Regions from separate parts of the Pseudomonas sp. MPC6 genome, predicted to be linked through region 4. Evidence: predicted binding sites of a transcription regulator. Region 4 holds the regulator's gene; each other region holds the start of a gene.
What was found. The regulator FliA, encoded in region 4, starts transcription of late flagellar genes. The targets are predictions, from matches to a motif close to CTAAAGTTTNNNNNNNNNNNGCCGNTAA.
Positions count from the first base shown of each region.

Region 1: a site for FliA is predicted at 2,563-2,590, ahead of ELQ88_RS04315 (methyl-accepting chemotaxis protein). Genes of this name have one in related genera too.
Region 2: a site for FliA is predicted at 3,303-3,330, ahead of ELQ88_RS14875 (methyl-accepting chemotaxis protein). Genes of this name have one in related genera too.
Region 3: a site for FliA is predicted at 4,249-4,276, ahead of flgM (flagellar biosynthesis anti-sigma factor FlgM). Genes of this name have one in related genera too.

Region 1 is NZ_CP034783.1:503,183-509,125, forward strand. It holds gene ELQ88_RS04310 (amino acid ABC transporter ATP-binding protein) at 1-466, shown strand, start outside; gene ELQ88_RS04315 (methyl-accepting chemotaxis protein) at 605-2,521, opposite strand; gene ELQ88_RS04320 (16S rRNA (uracil(1498)-N(3))-methyltransferase) at 2,715-3,422, opposite strand; gene tatC (twin-arginine translocase subunit TatC) at 3,419-4,213, opposite strand; gene tatB (Sec-independent protein translocase protein TatB) at 4,210-4,671, opposite strand; gene ELQ88_RS04335 (twin-arginine translocase TatA/TatE family subunit) at 4,682-4,960, opposite strand; gene ELQ88_RS04340 (phosphoribosyl-ATP diphosphatase) at 4,986-5,318, opposite strand; gene hisI (phosphoribosyl-AMP cyclohydrolase) at 5,311-5,712, opposite strand; gene ubiB (ubiquinone biosynthesis regulatory protein kinase UbiB) at 5,794-5,943, opposite strand, start outside.
Region 2 is NZ_CP034783.1:2,729,385-2,735,327, forward strand. It holds gene msrA (peptide-methionine (S)-S-oxide reductase MsrA) at 1-179, opposite strand, end outside; gene ELQ88_RS14855 (nucleotidyltransferase family protein) at 715-1,290, shown strand; gene ELQ88_RS14860 (nuclear transport factor 2 family protein) at 1,336-1,767, opposite strand; gene ELQ88_RS14865 (DNA methylase) at 1,937-2,368, shown strand; gene ELQ88_RS14870 (DUF72 domain-containing protein) at 2,365-3,132, shown strand; gene ELQ88_RS14875 (methyl-accepting chemotaxis protein) at 3,387-5,000, shown strand; gene sodC (superoxide dismutase family protein) at 5,048-5,569, opposite strand.
Region 3 is NZ_CP034783.1:1,498,613-1,504,555, forward strand. It holds gene ELQ88_RS08970 (glutamine synthetase family protein) at 1-990, shown strand, start outside; gene ELQ88_RS08975 (MFS transporter) at 1,061-2,467, shown strand; gene ELQ88_RS08980 (flagellar brake protein) at 2,532-3,278, opposite strand; gene ELQ88_RS08985 (flagellar protein FlgN) at 3,371-3,838, opposite strand; gene flgM (flagellar biosynthesis anti-sigma factor FlgM) at 3,887-4,213, opposite strand; gene flgA (flagellar basal body P-ring formation chaperone FlgA) at 4,380-5,141, opposite strand; gene ELQ88_RS09000 (chemotaxis protein CheV) at 5,223-5,943, shown strand, end outside.
Region 4 is NZ_CP034783.1:5,162,408-5,168,350, forward strand. It holds gene ELQ88_RS25830 (chemotaxis protein CheA) at 1-860, opposite strand, end outside; gene ELQ88_RS25835 (protein phosphatase CheZ) at 884-1,672, opposite strand; gene ELQ88_RS25840 (chemotaxis response regulator CheY) at 1,695-2,066, opposite strand; gene fliA (RNA polymerase sigma factor FliA) at 2,235-2,975, opposite strand; gene fleN (flagellar synthesis regulator FleN) at 2,972-3,802, opposite strand; gene flhF (flagellar biosynthesis protein FlhF) at 3,919-5,250, opposite strand; gene flhA (flagellar biosynthesis protein FlhA) at 5,262-5,943, opposite strand, start outside.

The DNA.
Region 1 (5,943 bases), 2.2 Mb from region 4:
CAACCTGTTCCCGCACATGACCGTGCTGGAAAACCTCTGCCTGGCGCAGAAAGTCGTGCGCAAGCGCGGCAAGAAAGAGCGTGAGGCCAAGGCTCTGGCGTTGCTGGAGAAGGTCGGTATTGCGCAAAAGGCCAACGAATTTCCATCGCGTCTTTCCGGCGGTCAGCAGCAGCGGGTGGCGATTGCTCGTGCGTTGGCGATGGATCCGAAGGTGATGCTGTTCGATGAGCCAACCTCGGCGCTCGATCCAGAGATGGTCGGTGAAGTGCTGGACGTGATGAAAACCCTGGCGCTGGAAGGCATGACCATGGTCTGCGTGACCCACGAAATGGGCTTCGCGCGGGAAGTGGCGGATCGGGTGTTGTTCTTCGACCACGGGAAACTGCTGGAAGATGCCTCGCCGGCGGAGTTTTTCGATGCGCCGAAGGATCCTCGGGCGCAGGCCTTTTTGCGGCAGGTTCTCTAAGATTCAGCGTCCTCCCGGCCGCCATCGCGGGCAAGCCCGCTCCCACAGGATCTGTTTACGACATAAATCCCTGTGGGAGCGGGCTTGCCCGCGATGGCATCACCTCGGTTTTGGCTGAACCGAAACCCTCGCATCACCTCAAACCCTGAACCGCCCCACCAGCATCTGCAAATGCGTCCCCAACCGCGCCAGCTCAACACTGGAGGCCGCGGTTTCCTCACTCGCAGCCGAAGTCTGCTCGGACACATCGCGCACGTTCAGCACGCTGCGGTTGATCTCTTCGGCCACGGCGCTTTGTTGCTCGGCGGCAGCGGCGATCTGCTGGTTCATCGACTGGATCGCCGACACGGTGCGGGTGATGTTGGCCAGCGATCCACCGGCGCGGCGGGTCAGTTCGACGCTGCTGTCGGTCAGGCTGCGGCTGTTGTCCATGATGGTCGCCACTTGCTGGGTGCCGCTTTGCAGGCCAACGATCAACTCTTCGATTTCTTCGGTGGACTTCTGGGTCCGCTGGGCGAGGCTGCGGACTTCGTCGGCGACCACCGCGAAACCGCGTCCGGCCTCACCGGCACGAGCGGCTTCGATGGCGGCGTTGAGGGCCAGCAGGTTGGTTTGCTGGGCCACGGATTTGATCACGTCGAGCACGCTGCCGATCTTGTCGCTTTCGCGCTTGAGATCGCCCATGGCGACGGTGGAGTTACCCACCTCGATAGCCAGGCGCTCGATCTGGGCGATGGCTTCGCTGACCACCTTGTCACCTTCGCGGGCCTGCTGGTCGGCAGCGACCGCGGCCTCGGAGGCTTCTTCAGCGTTGCGTGCGACCTCCTGCACCGTGGCGGTCATCTCGTTCATGGCGGTCGCGACCTGGTCGGTCTCGACCTTTTGGCTGTTGACCCCGGCGCTGGTCTGCTCGGTGACGGCGGATAGCTCTTCAGCAGCGCTGGCGATTTGCGTGACGCCATCGCTGATGCCACCGATCAGTTCGCGCAAGCCTTGGGTCATGCTCTGGATGGCGCGTTGCAGCTGGCCGAGTTCGTCCTGACGCTGCGACACGAGATTGTGCGTCAGATCACCCGCGGCGATGCGCTCGGCGACTTTGAGTGTCTGGTTGAGGGGAACCACGATCTGACGGGTGATGGCCCAAGCCGCGAGCAAGCCAAAAGCCAGGGCCAGCAGGGCTGCCAGCAACAGCATGTTTTTCGCGTGGGCGGCATCGGTGTCGCGCACCACGGTCTGCGACGCCGTCAGCTTTTTGCTCAGGTCGATGAGGATGTCGCCTTGGGCCGCCATGTGTTTCAGGGCGGTGGCGTTCGCCACCTGCGAGTCACGGAACTGGCTGACGGCAGCGCGATAACCTTTTAGCGATTCGCTGGCTTGTTGCAGATTGGCAAGGTGCTGTTCCGGCACCTTGGACGGCAGGTTTGCCAGGCTTTGCAGGGCCATGTCGATAGCGTCCAGCGCCGGTTGTTCGGCTTCGGCCTTGCCGCTGTAGGTATAACCGCGAACCTGATAACGCGCTTGCTGGAGCAGTTTGCTCAGCTCGATCACGTTGTTGTAGTCGGCGACGCTTTCGCCGTGCAGCAAGGATTGCTCCACGGCGGCGATCTGGGCCACGGCGTTGTCGGCGGTCGCTCCCAGCTTGCTGCGGGCATCTTCGCGAGTGACGGTGGCCTGGGTCATGTCGGCAAAGGCGCGCTTGTACTCGGCGACGGCAGCCAGTTGCTGGTCGACCATCGCGGCGTCGGCGGGTTGTTCGATCAGCGTACGGGCGGTTTTCAAGCCGGTATCGAGCTGGCCCAGCAGGTCATTGACCACGCCCGGGCCCTGTTCGCCGCGATGCATGTCGTAGTCCAGGCGGGCAATGCGCAGGTCTTTGGTCAGCTCATTGAGGCTGGAAATGAAACCGAGTTTGTCGCCACGGCTTGTCACCTCGTTCAGGCCGGACCAGCCGGTGAAGGTGGTTAACAACGTCAGCAGGAGCACCAGACCGAAGCCGACACCCAGTTTGCGATTGACGCTGATGTTCCCCAGTTTCTCGGCTAGCCATTGGTACATGCTGCAACTCCCCAGAACCAAACATTGGTTTTATGGGAGGTGTATCGGCAGGCTCACGACATTCTGTAGGAGCAGCCGGTCGACGCTCGATTGCTCGCGATGGGCGTAAAGTCGCCGCGCTCATCCAGGCCGCCTTCGTCATCGTTAATGACCTTCGCGAGCAAGCTCGCTCCTACAGGGGATAGAGGCGGTGTCAGAAGAGGCGTGAAAGCAGCGCGGCGACGGCGGTTTCGACCCGCAGGATGCGTTCGCCGAGCTGCACCGGTTGCAGCCCGGACTTGCCCAGCAGGTCGATTTCGTAGGGGATCCAGCCGCCTTCGGGGCCGATGGCCAGGGTCACCGGCTCATCCAGGCCACGGGGGCAGGGCGGGTAGTTGCCGGGATGACCGACCAGGCCGAGGGTGCCTTCGGTCATCGCTGGCAGGCGATCCTCGACAAAGGGCTTGAAGCGCTTCTCGATGACGATCTGCGGCAACACGCTGTCCCGCGCCTGTTCGAGGCCGAGGATGAGTTGCTCGCGAATCGCCTCGGGCTCCAGGAAGGGTGTTTGCCAGAAGCTCTTCTCGACGCGGTAGCTGTTCACCAGCACGATGCGCGGCACACCCATGGCCGCCACGGTCTGGAACACCCTGCGCAGCATCTTCGGGCGTGGCAGGGCCAGTATCAGGGTCAATGGCAGCTTGGCGGGTGGGGGCTGATCGAGGATGACGCGCAACTCTGCTTCATCGGCGTCCAGGCGCAGCAATACGGCCGAGCCCATCAAGCCGTCGATACGCCCGACCCGCAGGCTGTCGCCGACGACCGAACGATGAACTTCCTGCATGTGAGTCAACCGGCGATCACGCAGGATCACGCGGTCGGCCGCTATGAAATCGGCCTCTTCCAGGAGCAGCAGGTTCACGGCTGGGTCGCTGGCGGCTGGTCGTTGTGATCGTCAACCGGCTGGTCGTCCGGGTGCTCGCCGCGTTTGCTGATCAGGCCGCTGAACAGGATGCCGATCTCGAACAGCAGCCACATCGGCACGGCCAGCAGGGTCTGCGAGAAGATGTCCGGCGGAGTGAGGATCATGCCGACCACGAAGCAGCCGATGATCACATACGGCCGGATCTTCTTCAGGTAGACGACGTTGACCACGCCGATCCACACCAGCAGCACCACGGCTACCGGGATTTCGAACGCCACGCCAAAGGCGAAGAACAGCGTCATGACAAAATCGAGGTAGCTGCTGATGTCGGTCATCATTTCCACGCCGGCCGGGGTGGCGGCGGCGAAGAATTTGAAGATCAGCGGGAACACCAGGTAATAGGCGAACGCCATGCCGGTGTAGAACAGCAGGATGCTGGACACCAGCAATGGCACCGCGATGCGCTTCTCATGCTTGTACAGCCCCGGCGCGATGAAGCCCCAGATCTGATGCAGGATCACCGGGATGGCCAGGAACAGCGACACCATCATGGTCAGCTTCAGCGGCGTCAGGAACGGCGAGGACACGTCGGTGGCGATCATCGTCGCGCCGACCGGCAGGTACTGGCGCAGCGGCGTGGAAACGAAGGTGTAGATCTGCTGGGTGAAGGCGAACAACCCGGCGAAGATGATGAAAATCGCCGCTACACAGCGCAGCAGGCGGGTACGCAACTCGGTGAGGTGCGAAACCAGCGGCATGTGCTGGTCGTTTTCGGGGAGATCGCTCATGAGACTCGCGGCGGCAAAGTGGTGTCGTGAGGAGCCGGCGTTGTCGGCGCGGCGGCAGGAGCAACAGGTTCTACGGGCGCGATAACCGGCGGCGGTTCAACAGCTTTCACCGTTTCCGTCGGTACCTGGGCAGGCGCAGGGTCTGCAGTCGGAGCATGAATCGTCTGCTCCGCCACAGGTTCAACCGGCTGAACCGGTGCGGCCTCTTGCTGAGTCGGCGTGAAAATCTTCCGCGCCTCCTGCTCCAGCGACAGAATGTGCTCGTTGTGCAGCTGCCGACGAATCTCGTCGGCACCGATTTCACGTTCAACTTCCTGTTTGATCGCGTTGAAGCTGCGCTTCAACCGCCCGACCCACAGGCCAGCGGTGCGCGCTGCACCCGGCAGGCGCTCGGGGCCCAGCACCAGCAGGGCAACGAGGCCGACGAGCAGCAGTTCAGGGAAGCTGATACCAAACATTAGTCAGTGCTCACACGTCTTTGCGGATCGGCTCTTCGACTTTTTGCGCCTGCACGTCGATGGTGTGCGGCTGGTTCACGGACTGTGCGGTCTGTGGTTGAGCAGGTGGAACCGGTTGTTGCGGGGTCACCGTCGGATCAGCCGGCTTGTCTTCATCGTTCATGGCCTTGCGAAAGCCCTTGATCGACTCGCCCACGTCGGTGCCGAGGTTTTTCAGTTTCTTGGTGCCGAACACCAGAACGACAACAACCAGGATGACGATCCAGTGTTTCCAGTCAAAAATGCCCATGTTGCTGCTCCTCTCTAATAATTGTTCAGGCGGACGGGCGCGAGGCTTTCTCGGCGTGTCCGGACAGACCGAAGCGACGGTCCAGTTCATCGAGTACAGCCTGTGGATGTTGCCCCAGTTGGGCGAGCATGACCATGCTGTGGAACCACAAATCGGCGGTCTCGTAGATCACATCGCTGCAGTCGCCGCTGATGGCGGCGTCCTTGGCGGCAATGATGGTTTCGACCGACTCTTCGCCGACTTTTTCCAGAATCTTGTTCAAGCCCTTGTGGTACAGGCTGGCGACATACGAACTGTCGGCGGCGGCGCCTTTGCGCTCTTCCAGTACCTGGGCCAGACGGGTCAACGTATCACTCATGGGTGTGTCCTGCGCTGTAGATGGCGTGCGGGTCTTTCAGGACCGGGTCGACGGTTTTCCAGTCGCCGTTCTCGAAGACACGGTAGAAGCAGCTCTGGCGGCCGGTATGGCAAGCGATGTCGCCGATCTGCTCGACCATCAGGATGATCACGTCGGCATCACAGTCCAGGCGCATCTCATGCAGGGTTTGCACGTGCCCGGATTCTTCGCCCTTGCGCCACAATTTGCCACGGGAGCGCGACCAGTAAATGGCGCGGTTCTCGGCAGCGCTCAGTTTCAGCGCTTCCCGGTTCATCCAGGCCATCATCAGGACGCGTCCGGTCTTGTGATCCTGGGCAATCGCCGGCACCAGGCCATCGGCGTCCCACTTGATCTCGTCCAGCCAGTTTTTCATCATCGACTCCGACAGCGGGCCCGACACTTCATTAGTCGGGCACAGGCGTTGAAACAGTGTGCCAGCGTGCGGGGGCGCTGGCTATCGGCGAACGACCAGATACAAGCCGACGGCCACCATGATGCCAGCCGGCCAATGGCCCATTTCGTTCAATGGCCCACCCGCGGCGAGTATCGTGCCGCCGGCCAGGTGCGCGCAACCGAGCAGGCGCAGGAGCCAGTCGTCCTTGCG
Region 2 (5,943 bases), 2.4 Mb from region 4:
TCGAACTCGATTTCGATCGCTTCGGCGTGGGTGCCATGGTTGCGATAGTTGGCGTTGTCCACATCGCCGCCGGTGTAGCCCACCCGTGTGGACAATACGCCGGGTTGGCGCCTGATCAGATCCTGCATGCCCCAGAAACAACCGCCGGCCAGAACGGCCTTTTCGGTTCGCGTCGTCATTTTGCGGTCCTTCCCATCAGTCAATGTGCCCATTGAACATAGCCACTGGGCATGTTCTTGCCGGGACCGTCGAGTATTTACCAGGCCTGTGTGAGGGTCAATTTCATCCTTGGGACCAGCCATAGTATTTTTGCTTCCAGCCGCCGTTTTTCATGAAGGAAATCGGTCTAAAAATCGAGTTCAACGCCTAGAGCTTCTTTGCTACTCTGAAGTTGTAGGTGAAGACGCAGACTGATGCGCAAAGCGGATAGCGAGGAAACGTGGGGCGCGTTCCGAAGGGTACACGGTTAGAAAGATCTCCGCGCTGAGATCCAGCCCTTATGCCGTGTGAAGCAGAAGAGCGCAAAACTCTTCTGTCAGAGTCCTGATAAACCTTGTAAGCCAGAGACCAGCGCTGGTCACCTACTCAACTTTCACCAACTAAGCCCGCCTTGTGCGGGCTTTTTCGTGTTCGTGGATGCACCGGATGGGCGTATTTCAACGGACTTCATGTATCGTCAGCTCTCAAGGATATTAACGCCCATAAGGAGACGGCTTGATGTTGACCACCGAACACCTGATTGAAATCGCAATGACCAATCCGGCCAACGCCGAGATTGCCCGACGCTTGCCTTCACTCGGCCTGAACCAATGCATGCTGACCGCAGGCTGTCTGTTTCAGGCGGTATGGAATCGGCAAGCCGGGCATCCCGCGGCCTGGGGCGTCAAGGATTACGACGTGTTTTACTATGATGAAGACGTGTCCTGGGAGGCGGAAAACGAGGTCATCACTCTCGCACGCCAGCTCTTTCACGACCTCGAAGTGGACATCGAAATCAAGAATCAGGCACGGGTTCACCTTTGGTACCGCCAGCGGTTCGGCAAGGCGTATCCCAGGCTCCAGTCCGCAAAGGACGGCATAGACCGGTATCTGATTGCGGGAACTTGCATCGGGTTGGATGTGCTGACGGGTGAGGTGTATGCGCCTTACGGTTTGAGCGATATCGAAGAAGGGCTGTTGCGGGTCAATCCGGTCAATCCTGAACCGGATTTGTTCGAGCAGAAGGCCAAGAGTTATCAGGCGCGCTGGCCCTGGTTGAAGATCGTTGGCGAAGACGGTTGTTTGAAATGAACAAGGGGGCGAAATCTTCCTAGACCCCGGCCCCCTACGCAACCATCAGAACCGAAAGGCTTGTCGGCCAACCAGCAACCATTGGCCTTTCTGTTTCTGCCAGATCTGGAAGTTCTCGATTTCCGTTGGCACCACCTCGGTCACCTTGAGCGCCTGGGCCGAGAAGTGGTGACGAACCAGCGCCACATCGCCGGACAGGGTGATGGTCTGGTTCTGCATTTCCAACGTCTTGAACGCACTTTTGCCGGTTTCGATATCAGCGATGAATGCCTTCTTGTCCTGGACCTTGCCGCTGGAGTGCCCGTAGGTGAGGTTCTCGGCAGTCAGTGCCTGCAGCTCCGGAATGTTCTTCTTCAGCATGGCTTGAGTCAGGTGGTCGACGGCTTGCGCGACTTCGTTCTCGCCCGGGGAAGGGGCTGCCGCTACGTAGCCACTGAAGAGGCACAGAAAACCAATCAGCAGTCTGGTTCGTTTCATGGGGATGTCCTTGTTGTTGTGGTTGATTGGATCGATGGTCATACAGGGTGACTCGTCGGTCATCGTACAACCTAGCATGGGTTGCGAAAAAAACGAACTTGCAGGGCGAGCTTTTCTCGAAGTTAAGGAGCCAGTGGTGGGTTTTTGACTGGGGAGAAGAACGCCTGAAATGAACAAATCGATCAGTGCCAGCGATCTCGGTATTCATCTGAAAAATGCAGACGAAGGCGGCTTGTTCAAATGGTTTATCGCCAGCTTCCTGATGGGCAAGCGTATCCAGGCAGAGATCGCCGCCCAGGCCTACCGCGTCATCGTTGAAAAACACGGTCGCGATACCCCGCGCAAACTGGGTGGCTGTACCCATCGGCAACTGGTTGCGATGCTGGGTGAAGCCCATTACGTGCGCTACGACGAGACCACCGCGACGCGCCTGTTGAACCTGTGTAAAAAACTCAGCGATGAATACGCCGGCAAGATCGGCCAGATTCAGGCGGCCAGCGCCGATCGCCAAACCTTCGAAAAGCGCTTGCTCGAGTTCGACGGGGTAGGGCCCAAAACCCTGGAGATTTTCATGCGCGATGCCGCGGCGGTGCTCTATTGAACCAGGCTAATCAAGTCCCGTCGGTGCACGTCGGCTGTGCCGGCTGGAGCCTGCCCCGGGAACACTGGCCGACGTTTCCTGAGCACGGCACCCATCTGCAGCGGTATGCCTCGCAACTCGCTGCCGTTGAAATCAACAGCTCTTTTTATCGCCCGCATCGCTCGCAGACCTATTGGCGCTGGGCGCAGTCGGTGCCGGCGGCGTTTCGGTTTTCGGTCAAAGTGCCCAAACTCATCACCCATGTTCAGCGCTTGCAGGGCTGCGAGCTGTTGCTGGACGAATTTCTATCCCAATGCACGGCGCTGGGTGATGCCCTGGGCTGCCTGCTGGTGCAGTTGCCGCCGTCGCTGGCTTACGAGGAACGCGTTGCCGCGGCGTTTTTCCAGGCACTGCGGCAACGTTACACCGGGGCGGTGGTGCTTGAGCCGCGGCATGCAAGCTGGCTGGACGCAGACGCTTTATTGATCGCGCGGCGAGTAGGGCGGGTCGCTACCGACCCATCGCCCATTACCGGCGGCGATACCCCGGGCGGGTGGTCGGGGATTCATTACTGGCGCTGGCACGGCTCGCCGCGCATTTATCACAGTGACTACGACCTGAGCCGATTGGAGACGCTGGCTCGGCAGGTGCAAAATTCGGCGCAGGCAGGCATTGCCAGCTGGTGCATCTTCGATAACACCGCCAGCGGGTTTGCGCTGGCCAACGCGCTGACCCTGCAAGCACTTCTTGGTCGCGAGGCTACGCTGTGGCAAGCCGGGCATTAGGCTGGGGCGTGTGGCCTCATCGGTGGCAAGCCAGGCTCCTACAGGTAGCGCACAACATGCAGCCGATGCCACATCCGCGATGCGTCCTGGCGGTTTCCCTGTGGGGACACGCGCAAAAACAGTCAAGGACGACCGCATGTCGTAAAAGAAACGAGCGTATGCAAATAGCCTTCAATTAGCGCCCGGCACAGTCGATAACCTGTTCAGAAAAGCCTTCCACGCAGGGCTTTACCCAACTGACAGGGGACCTACAAGTGTCGATAAAATTACGTTTGCTGTTGTTGATTGGCACCGGCCTGCTCACCGCCTTGATCATGAGCCTGGTCAGTTACCTGGGAAACACGCAGATGGCGCAGGCGGTGAATGACAACGAGGTCAGCATGACCGCGCTGCGCAATCACCTCGAAGCCGACATGATGCACGACGCGTTACGCGCCGACGTGCTGGCGGCGATGCTGGTCGGGTTGGGCAAAAGCACCAGCAGCGCGGCCGAGGTGCGCAGTTCCATCGAGGAACATGCGGCGCGCTTTCGTGAAGTGCTCGGTGAAAACCTCAAGCTGCCGGTCAATGCCACCGTCAAGGCCGGCCTGGACAAGGTCAAGCCGAGCCTGGATACCTACATCAACGCTGCCGAACGCATCGTCGGCCTGGCGCTAACCAACCCGGAGGCCGCGCAACAGGAGCTGGGTAGCTTCAATACTGCTTTCAGCCAGTTGGAAGACCAGTTGGCCGCTCTGAGTGAGTTGATCGAAACCGACACCCGACAGACCGGCGCCGGTACCGGGCAAGCCATCGGCAACGCCAGGTTCGCCATTGGCGGCATGCTCGTCGCCAGCCTGCTATTGCTCCTCCTCCAGGGCCGCTGGGTGATTTTGAGCATCATGGGGCCGTTGCAGACTGCCAGCCGCATTGCCGACAGCATCGCCCATGGCAACCTGAGCGAACCTATTGTCGAGCCCACCCGCAAGGACGAAGCCAGTGCGCTGATTCGTAGCCTGGCGACCATGCAGCGCGACCTGCGCGGCATGATCGAGGCGGTTCGCAGCAACGCCCATGGCGTGAGCGGCATGAGCCAGCAGTTGAGCGACGGCTGTCACGAGGTCGCCGGCAGCAGCCAGCAGCAAAGCGCAGCGGCCAGCACCATGGCAGCGGCCGCCAGCGAGATGACCGCCAGCATCGAGGAAATCACCCGGCATGCCGAGCGGGCGCTGAACATGGCCAACCAGGCGGAGACCCTGGCCAAGGATGGCGGGCGGGTGATCCATCAGGTGGTCAACGACATGGACGGCATCGCCCGTTCGGCACAGCAATCGGCCCAGGTGATCCGCACGCTGGACAAGGAGTCCGAAGGGATCTTCAGCATCATCCAGGTGATCAAGGGCATTGCCGATCAAACCAACCTGCTGGCGCTGAACGCCGCCATCGAGGCCGCTCGCGCCGGGGAGCAGGGCCGTGGTTTTGCCGTGGTGGCCGACGAAGTGCGCAACCTGGCGGGGCGCACCAGCGCCTCCACCCAGGAAATTGCCGCCATGGTCGCGCGTATCCAGCTCAGCACCCGGGAGGCGGTGACCAGCATGGAAGCGGGCGTGGCCCAGGTCGACAAAGGCATGGCGGTGACCGCCGACGTCGAACGCGCCATTCGCGAGATTCTCGACGCCACGCTGAACACCACGCAACTGGTCAACGACATCACCCGCACCATCGGCGAACAGAGCCTGGCGAGCAATGAAATCGCGCATCAGGTGGAAATGATCGCCGGCATGTCCGAGGGCAACAGCCAAGTCATCGGCCGCACCGCCTCGACCACCGATGAACTGTCCACCCTGGCGGGCAGGCTGTCGCAATCGGTGGATCGGTTTCGGCTCTGAGGTAGCGTCGCTGGAAGATCGCAGGCGCTTACAGCGATCGCGTGGGGTCAGATCACACCGCACGCCACACGATCGCCGCCACCGCCCAAGGGTTTTGGCATGTCCGAATGATTATCGGCGCCGGCGTGGATCATCAGCGCGTGCCCTTTGATTTGCGAGAGCGTCTTGAGGCGCGGCGCCAGTACCGGATAATTGGCGATGCCATCGGCTGTCACGTAGACCGCCGGCAGATCCCCCAGGTGCCCGTCGGCATATGGGCCCAGGTGCTTGCCGGTTTTCTGCGGATCCAGATGTCCCCCGGCCGCCAGTGCAGCACCTTTGACCCCATCCTTCATGCCGGCTTCGCAGCTGCCGTTTTCGTGCACATGAAAACCGTGCATGCCCGCTGGCAGGGATTTGAGATTCGGCGTGAACAACAGGCCATAGGGTGTCTCGTTGACCGTTATCGTGCCGATGGCCTGGGGCACCCCCTCGGCGCTAACCAGATTCATGGGCACTTCCTGGGAAGCTGCGTGTGCCGTGCCAGTTGCCAGCGTAGCGATCAATCCAAACCACATGGAGCGTTTCATAGGCGATTCCTGAAAGGGGGGGTGAGGGTTTTTGCGAGGCGAACTCATAACCTGAGGGCATTAACTGCCGATGAAGTGCCTCGGCGATGCAGGGAGGTTCGCCAGCGTAAAAGTGAGAGTCGGGGGGAGTTCAGAAGTTTTAGGGGATTGCGCGCGCATTTGTTACGAGAAGCTTTTAAAGAGGGATCTGGGGATGGGTAAGGGCTGCGCCGTACAGTGATTTTCTGTGTTGTTCATGGGGGGCTCTTCGTCGGAACGCCGCCCGGAGCAAGCCCGCTCTCACACTTTGATCTTTGTCGTACACAAAACTGTCCCCAACTGGAGATCCAATGTGGGAGCGGGCTTGCTCGCGAAGGCGTCAGTTCAGTCAACGT
Region 3 (5,943 bases), 3.2 Mb from region 4:
GTCATCGCGCGTTACTCCGCCCTCGGCCTGGCACCGGTGGTGGCGACCGAGGTCGAGTTTTTTGTCTTCGCGCCCAATACCGCCCCGACTCGACCCTTCCAGCCACCGGTAGGCCTGGACGGTCGTCGCGAGGATGGTCATTCGGCCTTCAGCGTCAGTTCCAACAATGGCTTGCGGCCGTTCTTCAGCGAAGTCTATGAATGCATGGCGGCCTTGGGCTTGCCGCGCGATACCTTCATGCACGAGATGGGCGTCAGCCAGTTCGAGATCAACCTGCTGCACGGCGATCCGTTGCTGTTGGCCGACCAGACGTTCCTGTTCAAACACCTGCTCAAGGAAGTCGCGCTCAAGCATGGCTTGACCGTGGTCTGCATGGCCAAGCCGCTGGCGCACACGCCGGGCAGTTCGATGCACATTCACCAGAGCATCGTCGAGATCGGCACCGGGCGGAACGTGTTCAGCGACGAGAGCGGTGAGCCGACCGCGACCTTCCGTCACTTCATTGCCGGCCAGCAGGCGGGCATGGCGGATTTCACCGCGTTGTTCGCGCCGAATGTGAACTCCTACCAGCGCTTGTACCATCCGTTCGCCTCACCGAACAATGCCTGCTGGTCCCACGACAACCGTGCGGCAGGTTTGCGCATTCCCGCCAGTTCGCCCCTTGCCCGTCGGGTCGAGAACCGTTTGCCGGGCGCTGATGCCAATCCGTATCTGGCTATTGCCGCGAGCCTGGCGGCGGGGTTATATGGCATCGAAAATCGACTGGAGCCGAGCGAGGCGATCCAGGGCGAATTCGAGGTGCCGGATAATCTTTCATTACCGTGTACCTTGCATGCCGCTCTCGAGCGTCTGACTCGTAGTCAATTGGCAATGGAACTGTTTGGCGAGGAATTCATCGAAGGCTACGTCGCTTCGAAGACCCTGGAATTGACCAGCTTCCTTGATGAAATAACTCCCTGGGAGCGGCGTGTTTTAGCGGCCCAGGCCTGACGATCCGTCGACACCGGGCTATCTTTTCGGGTAGCCCGTTACTCACTGCAAGGAGCCGCTCGGAACGCCGATGCGCCAAATCTGGAAACCTTTTCGAGCGCTTTATTTCGCCTCGCTGATGATGTTGATCGGCTCGGGCTTGTTAAGTACTTACCTGGCCTTGCGCCTGGCGGCCGATCACGTCGACAGCCTGTGGGTCGGTGCGTTGATGGCAGCCAACTATTTCGGCCTGGTGCTGGGTGGCAAGATCGGCCATCGGCTGATTGCCCGGGTCGGGCATATTCGAGCCTATTCGGCGTGTGCCGGGATCGTCGGTGCGGCGGTGCTTGGCCATGGCTTGGTGGACTGGCTGCCCGCGTGGCTGTTTCTGCGGGTCATCGTCGGCCTTGGCATGATGTGCCAGTACATGGTCATCGAAAGCTGGCTCAACGAGCAGGCGGAAGCCAAGCAGCGGGGCATCGTGTTCAGCGGCTACATGATCGCGTCCTACCTGGGGTTGGTGTTGGGCCAGCTGATTCTGGTCATGCACCCGGGGCTGGGGCTGGAACTGCTGATGCTGGTCGCCCTGTGCTTCGCGCTGTGCCTGGTGCCGGTGACCCTGACGCAGCGGATTCACCCGGCAGCATTGCACCCGGCGCCGATGGAGCCACGGTTCTTCATCAAGCGCGTGCCGCAATCGTTGAGCACGGTGCTGGGGGCGGGGTTGATCGTCGGTTCGTTCTACGGCCTGGCGCCGCTGTACGCCTCGCAGCAAGGCTTGTCCACGGAGCAAGTCGGTTTGTTCATGGGTAGCTGCATTTTCGCCGGATTGCTGGTGCAGTGGCCGCTGGGTTGGCTGTCCGATCGTTATGACCGGGCGCTGTTGATCCGCTGTTTTGCCTTCAGCCTGGCACTGGCCGCATTGCCGCTGGCGATCATGAAACAGGTGCCGCTGGAGGTGTTGTTCATTGCCGGTTTCCTCTGCTCGTTGGTGCAGTTCTGTCTGTATCCGTTGGCGGTGGCGTTCTCCAACGACCATGTCGAGGGTGATCGTCGGGTGTCCCTGACGGCGATGCTGCTGGTGACCTATGGCGTCGGGGCCAGTATCGGGCCGCTGGTGGCGGGGGTGCTGATGAAGCTGTTCGGCAGCCAGATGCTGTATGCCTTCTTCAGTTTCTTCGCGTTGGTGCTGGTCTGGCGGATTCGCCCGAAAGCGGTCACCAATCTGCACCAGGTGGACGATGCGCCGCTGCATCACGTCGCCATGCCGGACAGTATGTCGAGTTCACCGCTGGTGGCTTGCCTTGATCCGCGGGTCGATGAGCAGGTGGTGCAGGAACAGATGCAGAGTCCGGTCGAACCTGAGCCAGACCCCGCGCCTGAGCCTGAGCCCGAAACCGAAACCGAAACCGAAACCGAAACCGATGCGTCCGCCGATGACGCTGACGATGACGATGACCTGGGCCGTCAGAAAAGCTTTACCGAAGCCCGGCCTTAACACCCGAGCATAAAAAAACGGGCAGTCACCGCAAGGGGCTGCCCGTTTTCATGGGAGCGTTGTATCAGAAGTCGTCTTTGTCGAAGCGCCGTGCTTCGCGCTGAAGCTGATAGACGAACCGCTCGACCTGACGCTGCACCAATCCGCTCATGTTGTGAAAGCGTACGCCGGCGAAGGTGGTGGAGATTTTTTCCTCGAAATGCAGGTAGCGCAGCTCGACCGGCGCCGTCATTTTGCCAAAGGGCAGGGCAGCGGCGAAGCGGTCGTACACCTGGCCCAGTTGCAGGGAGCCACTGATGTTGCCTTCGAAGCGCAACTTGCAGCCGGTGGCGGAAATGTCCAGCAATTTGCCGCTGATCGGCATCCTGAGCTTTTCACCGTCCAGATTGACGTCGACCAGTTGTGCCAGCTTCAACGCTGCGCGAAAGGCGTTGCGGCGCTGGTGATAGACCACTTGAGCGGGCAGGGGGCCGCGGTAGCAACGGCTGTCGACGGACTCATCGATGGTCAGCGGGCCGTTGCTGTCCCAGGCAATGCGCACGCCGTCGTGGAAACCTTCGACCTTGAACGGTTCGCCGGCCAGCAGGAAGCGCTCGCCATCGCGGGGAATCATTTCGTCGAGGGTGATCGTTTTATGTTTACGGTCGACGTCCACCAGATAGCTCTGGAAGCGCTGGCTGCGCTCGTGGAACGTGATGATCAGCGGATCATGGCTTTCTTGCAGCTGGCGCAGGTTGCCGGAGATCTCCAGAGGCGTGGTAAGCACCTTGGGTGGTTGCGGAGCATCTCCCGCATTTAAGGCATTGGACACGGTTGATCAATCTCCGGACAAAATATGACTGCGACTGGCTAGTATTTTGCCAGCATGTTTCGCGGCTAGATAGGGCGTACTCGGCAGCAGGCTTACGCCTGACTGAGCGGGCGCGGCTTCACCAGCGTGGAGAAGGATCCGCTGGCGTTGTAGAGCGCTGGCGGCTCGCCGCCGGTGAGGATTTTCAGCTGGGTGGCCGTGGCGGCCTGCTGCCTCACAATCGACTGGCCATTGATGAGGTTGGCGGCCTGGCATTGGGCCAGAAGGTCGGTCAGCACATCGCTTTGCGCCAGCAACTGTTCACCCAGGCTCGACTGACTGGCCAGTTGCTCGAGGCCCTGGCGATTGGTGGGCAGGTTGAGACTGGCGAGGATTTCACTGCGCTTGCGGCCATGTTGATCGAGCAGAACGATCAATGCCTGTTTTTGCGCCAGAATGTCTTCGAGCAGCGGCATGTCGCGACCGTGCAAGGCGATGGATTCGGATTGCAGTAGCTGCAGCAAGTGTTGTGCGGGAGCAAAGTCGTCGGTGATCAATTGCAGCAGATGAGTGTCGTGCATGGCTGGCCTTGGGTTTTAAGCGTCCAAAAGCCTGGCGCGGGCCGTGGCCTAGCGCTGGGCTTCGAAGTTGAGCAGTTTGCTGGCGACACGGTTGCTGTCGACTTTGTAGCTGCCATCGGCAATCGCGGCTTTCAACTCGGCCACTCGGGCTTTGTCGACGGCAGGCTGATCGCGCAGCGTGTCAGTGACCTTCTGCAACTGTTGAGCCTCATTGCTGATGTGTACCGATTCCCCGCTTTTGACGGTACTGGCCTGTTCGGCCGGGGTACTCAGCGGCGCGGATTTGCCGGCTTCGGCGGTTTCCCTGGCAGCGCTGGTACGGGTAATGCCCGTCGGTGGCGAGGAACTGTTCAATCGGCTGAAATCGATGACCATGATAAAAACCTCTGGGTATTTGGACGCTTGCCATGTTTTCGGCCATACCCGGGAAAACTTTAGGCCCACTTATCAATGAGCTTGCGCGCGTCAGCGCTTGCCCTGCATGGAGCACAGTTTAGGGAACAGTCGGGTGGCGCGCCACATCTTCACCCCACAGAGCACCCTACATGGCCACTTCCACCTGGCCAGGCGCGATGACTTGCGCCTTGATGACCCGCTTGGAGTTGAGATTCTTCACTCGAATCTGTTCACGCATACCGCCGTTGGACAGTGCTTCACCCGGCATGCGCACGCTGAGCGTACCACTGCGGGCGATAATCACCACCTGGTCGCCCTTGCTGATGACTTCAGCCTGTTCCAGATTCACCAGGGTAATGACCTGGTCAGCGACCATGGGTCGGGTCAGTTTCTGCCCGATCGCCTGGTCGACCGACGTCAGGTAACCCTGACTGATCAGGCTGATGTCACGTTCGCGCAACGTTACGTCCTCGGGCTCGACAATACCCGCGCGGCGCAGGGGCCGGCTGGTGGTCACGATGTCGCGAAACAGGCGTACTTGAGCGGGCACGAAGACTGTCCAGGGGGACGCACCCTCGCAGCGAACCTTGACCGTGACCCGACCCAGCGGCCTGGCCGGGCTCTCGAGGGTGGCTGTCAATTCCTTGTCGCACATCGGCATGCGCAGTCGCGGGTCGAGCGGGTTGACCTGGATCTCGTAACGGCCTTCCGTTTGACTGCTCGCCAGATAGTCTTCGACGGTGAATTCAAGAAAGCCCTGAGTGACGCCGATAAGCATGTCAGGCAAGGTAACCGTGTCAGCAATGGCAGGACTGCCGGCGTTGAACAGGCACACGGCCGACAGCACGCCGCACCAGCGGCGGCAGTTGGAGGTCAGGCGTCGGAAAAATGTCAGGTCTGGGTTCATAAGGGTTAAAAAGCAAGCGCCGTGCCGTTTAGTGATGAATGCGCGTCGCAACACACTTAGCGTTGGTGTAGGAGTCTGGGCATGGCGGGTGTAATGGATTCGGTAAACCAGCGCACGCAACTGGTTGGGCAGAATCGCCTTGAGCTGTTGTTGTTCCGTCTCGACGGCCAGCAGTTGTATGGGATCAACGTATTCAAGGTTCGTGAGGTGCTGCAATGCCCCAAGCTGACCCTGATACCCAAGTCCAATCCTGTGGTGTGCGGTGTAGCGAGTATTCGTGGGGCGACTATTCCGATTCTCGATCTGGCGATGGCGACCGGTTCCGGTCGGTTGCGTGATCAAAGCAATCCCTTCGTGATCATCACGGAGTACAACACCAAGACCCAGGGTTTCCTGGTGCGCTCGGTGGAACGCATCGTCAACATGAACTGGGAGGAGATCCATCCGCCGCCCAAGGGCACGGGGCGCGATCATTACCTGACGGCGGTGACCCGGGTCGACGATCAGCTGGTCGAAATCATCGACGTCGAGAAGGTGCTGGCGGAAGTGGCGCCGACACCGGAAGCGATTTCCGTCGGCGTGGTGGATGTCGACACCCGGCACAAGGCGTTGTCCTTGCGCGTGTTGACGGTCGACGACTCGTCGGTGGCGCGCAAGCAAGTCTCGCGTTGCCTGCAAACGGTCGGTGTCGAAGTGGTGGCGTTGAACGACGGCCGGCAAGCGCTGAATTACCTGCGCAAGTTGGTCGAGGAGGGCAAGAAGCCGGAAGAGGAGTTCCTGATGATGATTTCCGACATCGAGA
Region 4 (5,943 bases):
TGATCGGAGATCAGTTCGCTGCCCACCGCTACGGCCGTTGGCGCCGCCGGGACTGGAGCCGCAGCGATCGCCGATTCCAGCGCCTCGACCGCGAAGTTGCCCTTGCCGTGCAGTTGATCGAGCAGTGCTTCGAACTCTTCGTCGGTGATGTCGGAGCTGTCGCCTGCCGCTTTCGGCGCGGCCGCTGCGGCAGGCACTGCTGGCGCTGTGGGCGCAACCACGGCGTCGACGGCGAACCGGCCTTTACCGTGCAATTGATCGAGCAATGACTCGAACTCGGCATCGGTGATTTCGTCGCTGACCGGCGCAGTGTTGCTGACCGGTGCCGGAACGGAAGGCGCCGCCTCGGCCTGCGCCTTGATCGCGTTCAGCGAGTCCAGCAGTTGTTCGAATTCATTGTCGGTGATGTCATCCGGCACGCTGTCAGCCACAGGCGCCACGGCGGCAACCGGTGCCGCTGCGTCAGCCGATTGCGGCTCGGCCAGACGCGCCAGGGCCGCCAGCAACTCAGGCGTGGCGGCCGTGACCGGGCTGCGTTCGCGGACCTCGGTGAACATGCCGTTCACCGCGTCCAGCGCTTCGAGAACCACGTCCATCAATTCCGAGTCGACGCGACGCTCACCCTTGCGCAGGATGTCGAACACGTTCTCGGCGATGTGACAGCACTCCACCAGCTCGTGGAGCTGGAGGAAGCCGGCGCCTCCTTTTACAGTGTGAAAACCGCGAAAAATTGCATTGAGCAAGTCCGCATCATCCGGTCGGCTTTCAAGCTCGACCAGTTGTTCGGACAGCAGCTCTAGAATCTCGCCGGCTTCAACCAGGAAATCCTGAAGGATCTCTTCATCGGCGCCGAAGCTCATTAATGGGGTGCTCCTAACAGGTCTTAAAATCCAAGGCTGGAAAGCAAATCGTCCACATCGTCCTGACCGGACATGACGTCTTCTCTTTTATCGGCATGAATCTGCGGACCTTCACCCTGAGAGAGCTGTTTTTGCGGATCTTTTTCTGCCCGCATCGCTTCACGGTCATGTTCGATGCCCGCAAAGCGGTCCACCTGGCTGGCCATCAGCACGAGTTTGAGCAGATTGCTTTCAACTTCGGTGACCAATTGAGTCACACGCTTGATCACTTGACCGGTGAGGTCCTGATAATCCTGGGCGAGCAGGATATCGTTGAGGTTGCTCGACACAATGCGGTTGTCGGCACTGCTGCGTGTCAGGAAACCGTCGACCCGCCGGGCCAGTTCGCGGAACTCTTCAGCCCCGACTTCACGACGCATGAACCGTCCCCAGTCCGTGCTCAGCGCCTGGGCTTCCTGGCTCAGGCTGTTGACCAGCGGCGTGGCGTTCTCTACCAGGTCCATGGTGCGGTTGGCCGCGGCCTCGGTCAGCCTGACCACATAGCCCAGGCGCTCGGTGGCGTCCGTGATCTGGGACACTTCCTCGGCTTGCGGCATGTGCGGGTCAATCTGGAAATTGACGATCGCGTTATGCAACTCGCGGGTGAGCTTGCCCACCTCCTGGTACAGGCCGCGGTCACGGGTCTGGTTGAGCTCATGGATCAGTTGCACCGCGTCGCCGAACTTGCCTTTTTCAAGGCTTGCGACCAGTTCGACCGCGTGTTTTTTCAGGGTCGATTCGAAATCGCCCTGTGAAGATTCTTTTTGCTCCATAGCTCCCCCGTGGCGCCGTTGCTCAACCAATGCGTTCGAAAATCTTCTCGATTTTTTCTTTCAACGCCTGGGCCGTGAAGGGTTTGACCACATAGCCGTTGACACCGGCCTGGGCCGCTTCGATGATCTGCTCGCGCTTGGCTTCAGCGGTCACCATCAGCACCGGCAGGTGCTTGAGCTTTTCATCGGCACGCACGTGGCGCAGCAGATCGATGCCGGTCATGCCAGGCATGTTCCAGTCGGTGACCAGAAAGTCAATGCTGCCGCTGTTGAGCATCGGAATGGCCGTGGTGCCATCATCCGCCTCGACCGTGTTGGTGAACCCAAGGTCACGCAACAGGTTTTTAATGATCCGCCGCATCGTTGAGAAGTCATCAACGATGAGGATTTTCATGTTCTTGTCCAATTCGACCTCCAAGCAGTCTTAAACGCGCCCAGCACCTGGACGCGCCATTTCAATCAATCCGGCGATGCACTCGATGACTGTCTGGAACACAACAGATCGCGACCGGCGCAGTTGAACACCGCACCAGCCACGTTCGCAGTGTCCCCAACACTGCCTTCAGCGCGCTCGCCACTCCCCCAAACGCGCCCGCAAACGGGCCGCGCACTGGCTGTGTAACTGGCTGACCCGGGATTCGCTGACCCCCAGGACCTCGCCGATTTCCTTGAGATTGAGCTCTTCGTCGTAGTACAGCGCCAACACCAGTCGCTCACGCTCAGGCAAATTGGCAATCGCGTCCGCCAGCGCCGCCTGGAAGCGTTCATCTTCCAGGTCGCGCGACGGCTCCGGATGTGCACTCGCGCCGTCCTCGTGCAGCCCTTCGTGTTCGCCGTCCTGCAACAGATCGTCGAAACTGAATAACCGGCTGCCCAGGGTGTCGTTCAAAATCCCGTAATAATCGTCGAGACTCAATTGGAGTTCGGCCGCAACTTCGTGATCTTTAGCGTCGCGACCGGTTTTAGCTTCAATCGAGCGAATCGCGTCGCTGACCATGCGGGTATTGCGGTGGACCGAACGGGGCGCCCAGTCCCCCTTGCGCACCTCATCGAGCATCGCGCCGCGGATTCGGATGCCCGCGTACGTCTCGAAGCTGGCGCCTTTGCTGGCGTCATATTTGGTCGACACTTCCAGCAGGCCGATCATCCCGGCCTGGATCAGGTCTTCGACCTGGACACTGGCCGGCAGACGCGCCAGCAAGTGGTAAGCAATGCGTTTGACCAGTGGCGCGTAACGCTCGATCAGCTCGTACTGCACGTCACGCGCCGACTGCTTGTAAAAGTTGTAGCCACTGGCTGTCATAGCACCGGTCCTGCGGTTTGTTGCACCAGGCGTTCGACGAAAAACTCCAGGTGCCCGCGGGGGTTGGCCGGCAACGGCCAGGTATCGACCTTCTGTGCAATGGCCTTGAAGGCCAGGGAGCACTTGGAACGCGGGAAGGCTTCATACACGGCGCGCTGCTTCTGTACGGCCTTGCGCACGCTTTCGTCGTACGGCACGGCGCCGACGTATTGCAAGGCGACGTCGAGGAAGCGATCCGTGACCTTGGTCAGCTTGGCGAACAGGTTGCGACCTTCCTGCGGGCTCTGGGCCATGTTGGCCAGGACGCGGAAGCGGTTCATCCCGTAATCGCGGTTGAGCAACTTGATCAGGGCGTAGGCGTCGGTGATCGAGGTCGGTTCGTCGCAGACCACCAGCAACACTTCCTGGGCGGCGCGCACGAAACTGACGACCGACTCGCCGATGCCCGCCGCGGTGTCGATCACCAAGACGTCGAGGTTATCGCCGATATCGCTGAAGGCCTGGATCAGGCCGGCATGTTGCGCCGGGCTCAGATGCACCATGCTCTGCGTGCCGGACGCGGCCGGGACGATACGAATGCCGCCGGGGCCTTGCAACAGGACGTCGCGCAGCTCGCAGCGGCCTTCGATCACGTCGGCCAGGGTCCGTTTCGGTGTCAGTCCCAGCAGGACGTCGACGTTCGCCAGCCCCAGATCGGCGTCCAGCAGCATGACTCGCCGGCCGAGCTCCGCTAGAGCCAGGGACAAGTTCACTGACACGTTAGTTTTCCCGACGCCACCTTTGCCGCCGGTCACCGCGATCACCTGTACGGGATGCATGCTGCCCATGTTATTTCTTTACCTTGTCTTGCATAGACGGAGGCCACATTACTGGCTGCGCGTTCACCAACGGAACAATGCATGGCAGACCATCGATGTAGGTACAAAAACTATTCATTAATACCTCAGCCGACCCGCTTGGTCGGGCTGTGATAAATATCAGCGAACATATCAGCCATGGCTTCCTCGCTAGGTTCTTCCTGCATTTGCACGCTTACTGCGCGGCTGACCAACTGATGACGCCGCGGCAGATGCAAATCATCGGGAATCCGCGGGCCATCGGTCAGGTAAGCCACCGGTAAATCATGGCTGATGGCCAGGCTCAACACCTCGCCCAGGCTGGCCGTTTCATCCAGTTTAGTCAGGATGCAGCCGGCGAGCCCGCAGCGCTTGTAACTGTGATAAGCGGCCGTCAGCACCTGTTTCTGGCTGGTGGTGGCCAGGACCAGATAATTTTTTGACTTGATGCCGCGCACGGCCAGGCTTTCGAGCTGCATGCGCAATGCCGGGTCGCTGGCCTGCAGGCCGGCGGTATCGATCAGCACCACACGCTTGCGCAGCAAGGGATCGAGCGCCTGCACCAACGATTGCCCCGGGTCGACGTGCGTCACCGGCACATTGAGGATGCGGCCGAGGGTCTTGAGCTGTTCCTGGGCACCGATCCGGTAGCTGTCCATGCTCACCAGCGCGATATGCTGCGCGCCGTACTTGAGCACGTAACGGGCCGCGAGTTTGGCCAGGGTGGTGGTCTTGCCCATGCCCGCAGGGCCGACCATGGCAATCACACCGCCCTCTTCCAAGGGTTCGATCTCCGGTATGTTGATCATCCGCGCCAGGTGCGCCAGCAACATGCGCCAGGCCTGACGGGGCTCTTCGATGTCGGGAATCATGTCCAGCAGATCCCGGGACAACGGGCCGGACAGGCCGATGCGCTGCATGCGCCGCCAGAGGCTGGCCTGGGCCGGACGGCTGCCTTGCAGCTGGTTCCAGGCCAGGGAGCCGAGTTGCACTTCCATCAGTTCGCGCAGGCTGTTGAGCTCGAAACGCATCGAGTCGAACGCACGTGGGTCGACGCCGCCGGATGCAGGCGCGGCAGGCGCGGGTTCAGGGCGCGCAGGCTCGGCGAAAGTCGGTTCGACCAGCGGCTCGGCGGCAGTCAATGGCAGGCCGGCGAACAACTGGCGATTGGTGCCCTTGTCGCTCTCGCCTTCGCTGCGCAGGCTCAGTTCGGCCTGGGCGGTGACGATCCGCGACTGGGTCTTGCGCAGCTCGTCTTCGAGCTCCATGTTCGGCACGCGCGGCGCCAGCGCCGACAGCTTGTAATCCAGGGCAGCCGTCAGCTCGACACCACCGGCGATCCGGCGGTTGCCGATGATGGCGGCGTCAGCGCCCAGTTCATCACGAACCAGCTTCATGGCCTGACGCATATCGGCGGCGAAAAAACGCTTAACTTGCATGAACCCTTACCTCAGCCGTTGGGCCCTACTGTCGCAACGATGGTCACTTGCTTGTTGTCAGGGATTTCCTGATACGCCAACACATGCAAACCCGGGACGGCGAGTCGGCCAAATCGCGAGAGCATCGCGCGAACCGGGCCGGCTACCAGCAGAATCACCGGTTGACCTTGCATTTCCTGGCGCTGCGCCGCTTCGATCAACGAACGCTGCAGCTTTTCAGCCATGCTTGGTTCCAGCAGAACACCCTCTTCCGAGCCTTGTCCCGCCTTCTGCAGACTATTGAGCAATATCTGTTCCAACCTTGGCTCCAGCGTGATCACTGGCAGCTCGGAGTCAGTGCCTACAATGCTTTGGACGATTGCGCGGGACACGCCAACCCGCACGGCAGCCACCAGCGCGGCGGTATCTTGACTCTTGGCCGCGTTGTTCGCGATGGCCTCGGCAATGCTGCGAATGTCCCGCACCGGCACCTGTTCGGCCAGCAATGCCTGCAACACCTTGAGCAACTGCGACAGCGAAACCACGCCCGGCACCAGCTCTTCGGCCAGTTTTGGCGAGCTTTTTGCCAGCAATAGCATGAGTTGTTGCACTTCTTCGTGGCCGATCAGCTCACTGGAGTGCTTGTACAGAATCTGGTTCAAGTGGGTTGCCACCACGGTACTGGCGTCGACCACGGTGTAACCGAGGGATTGC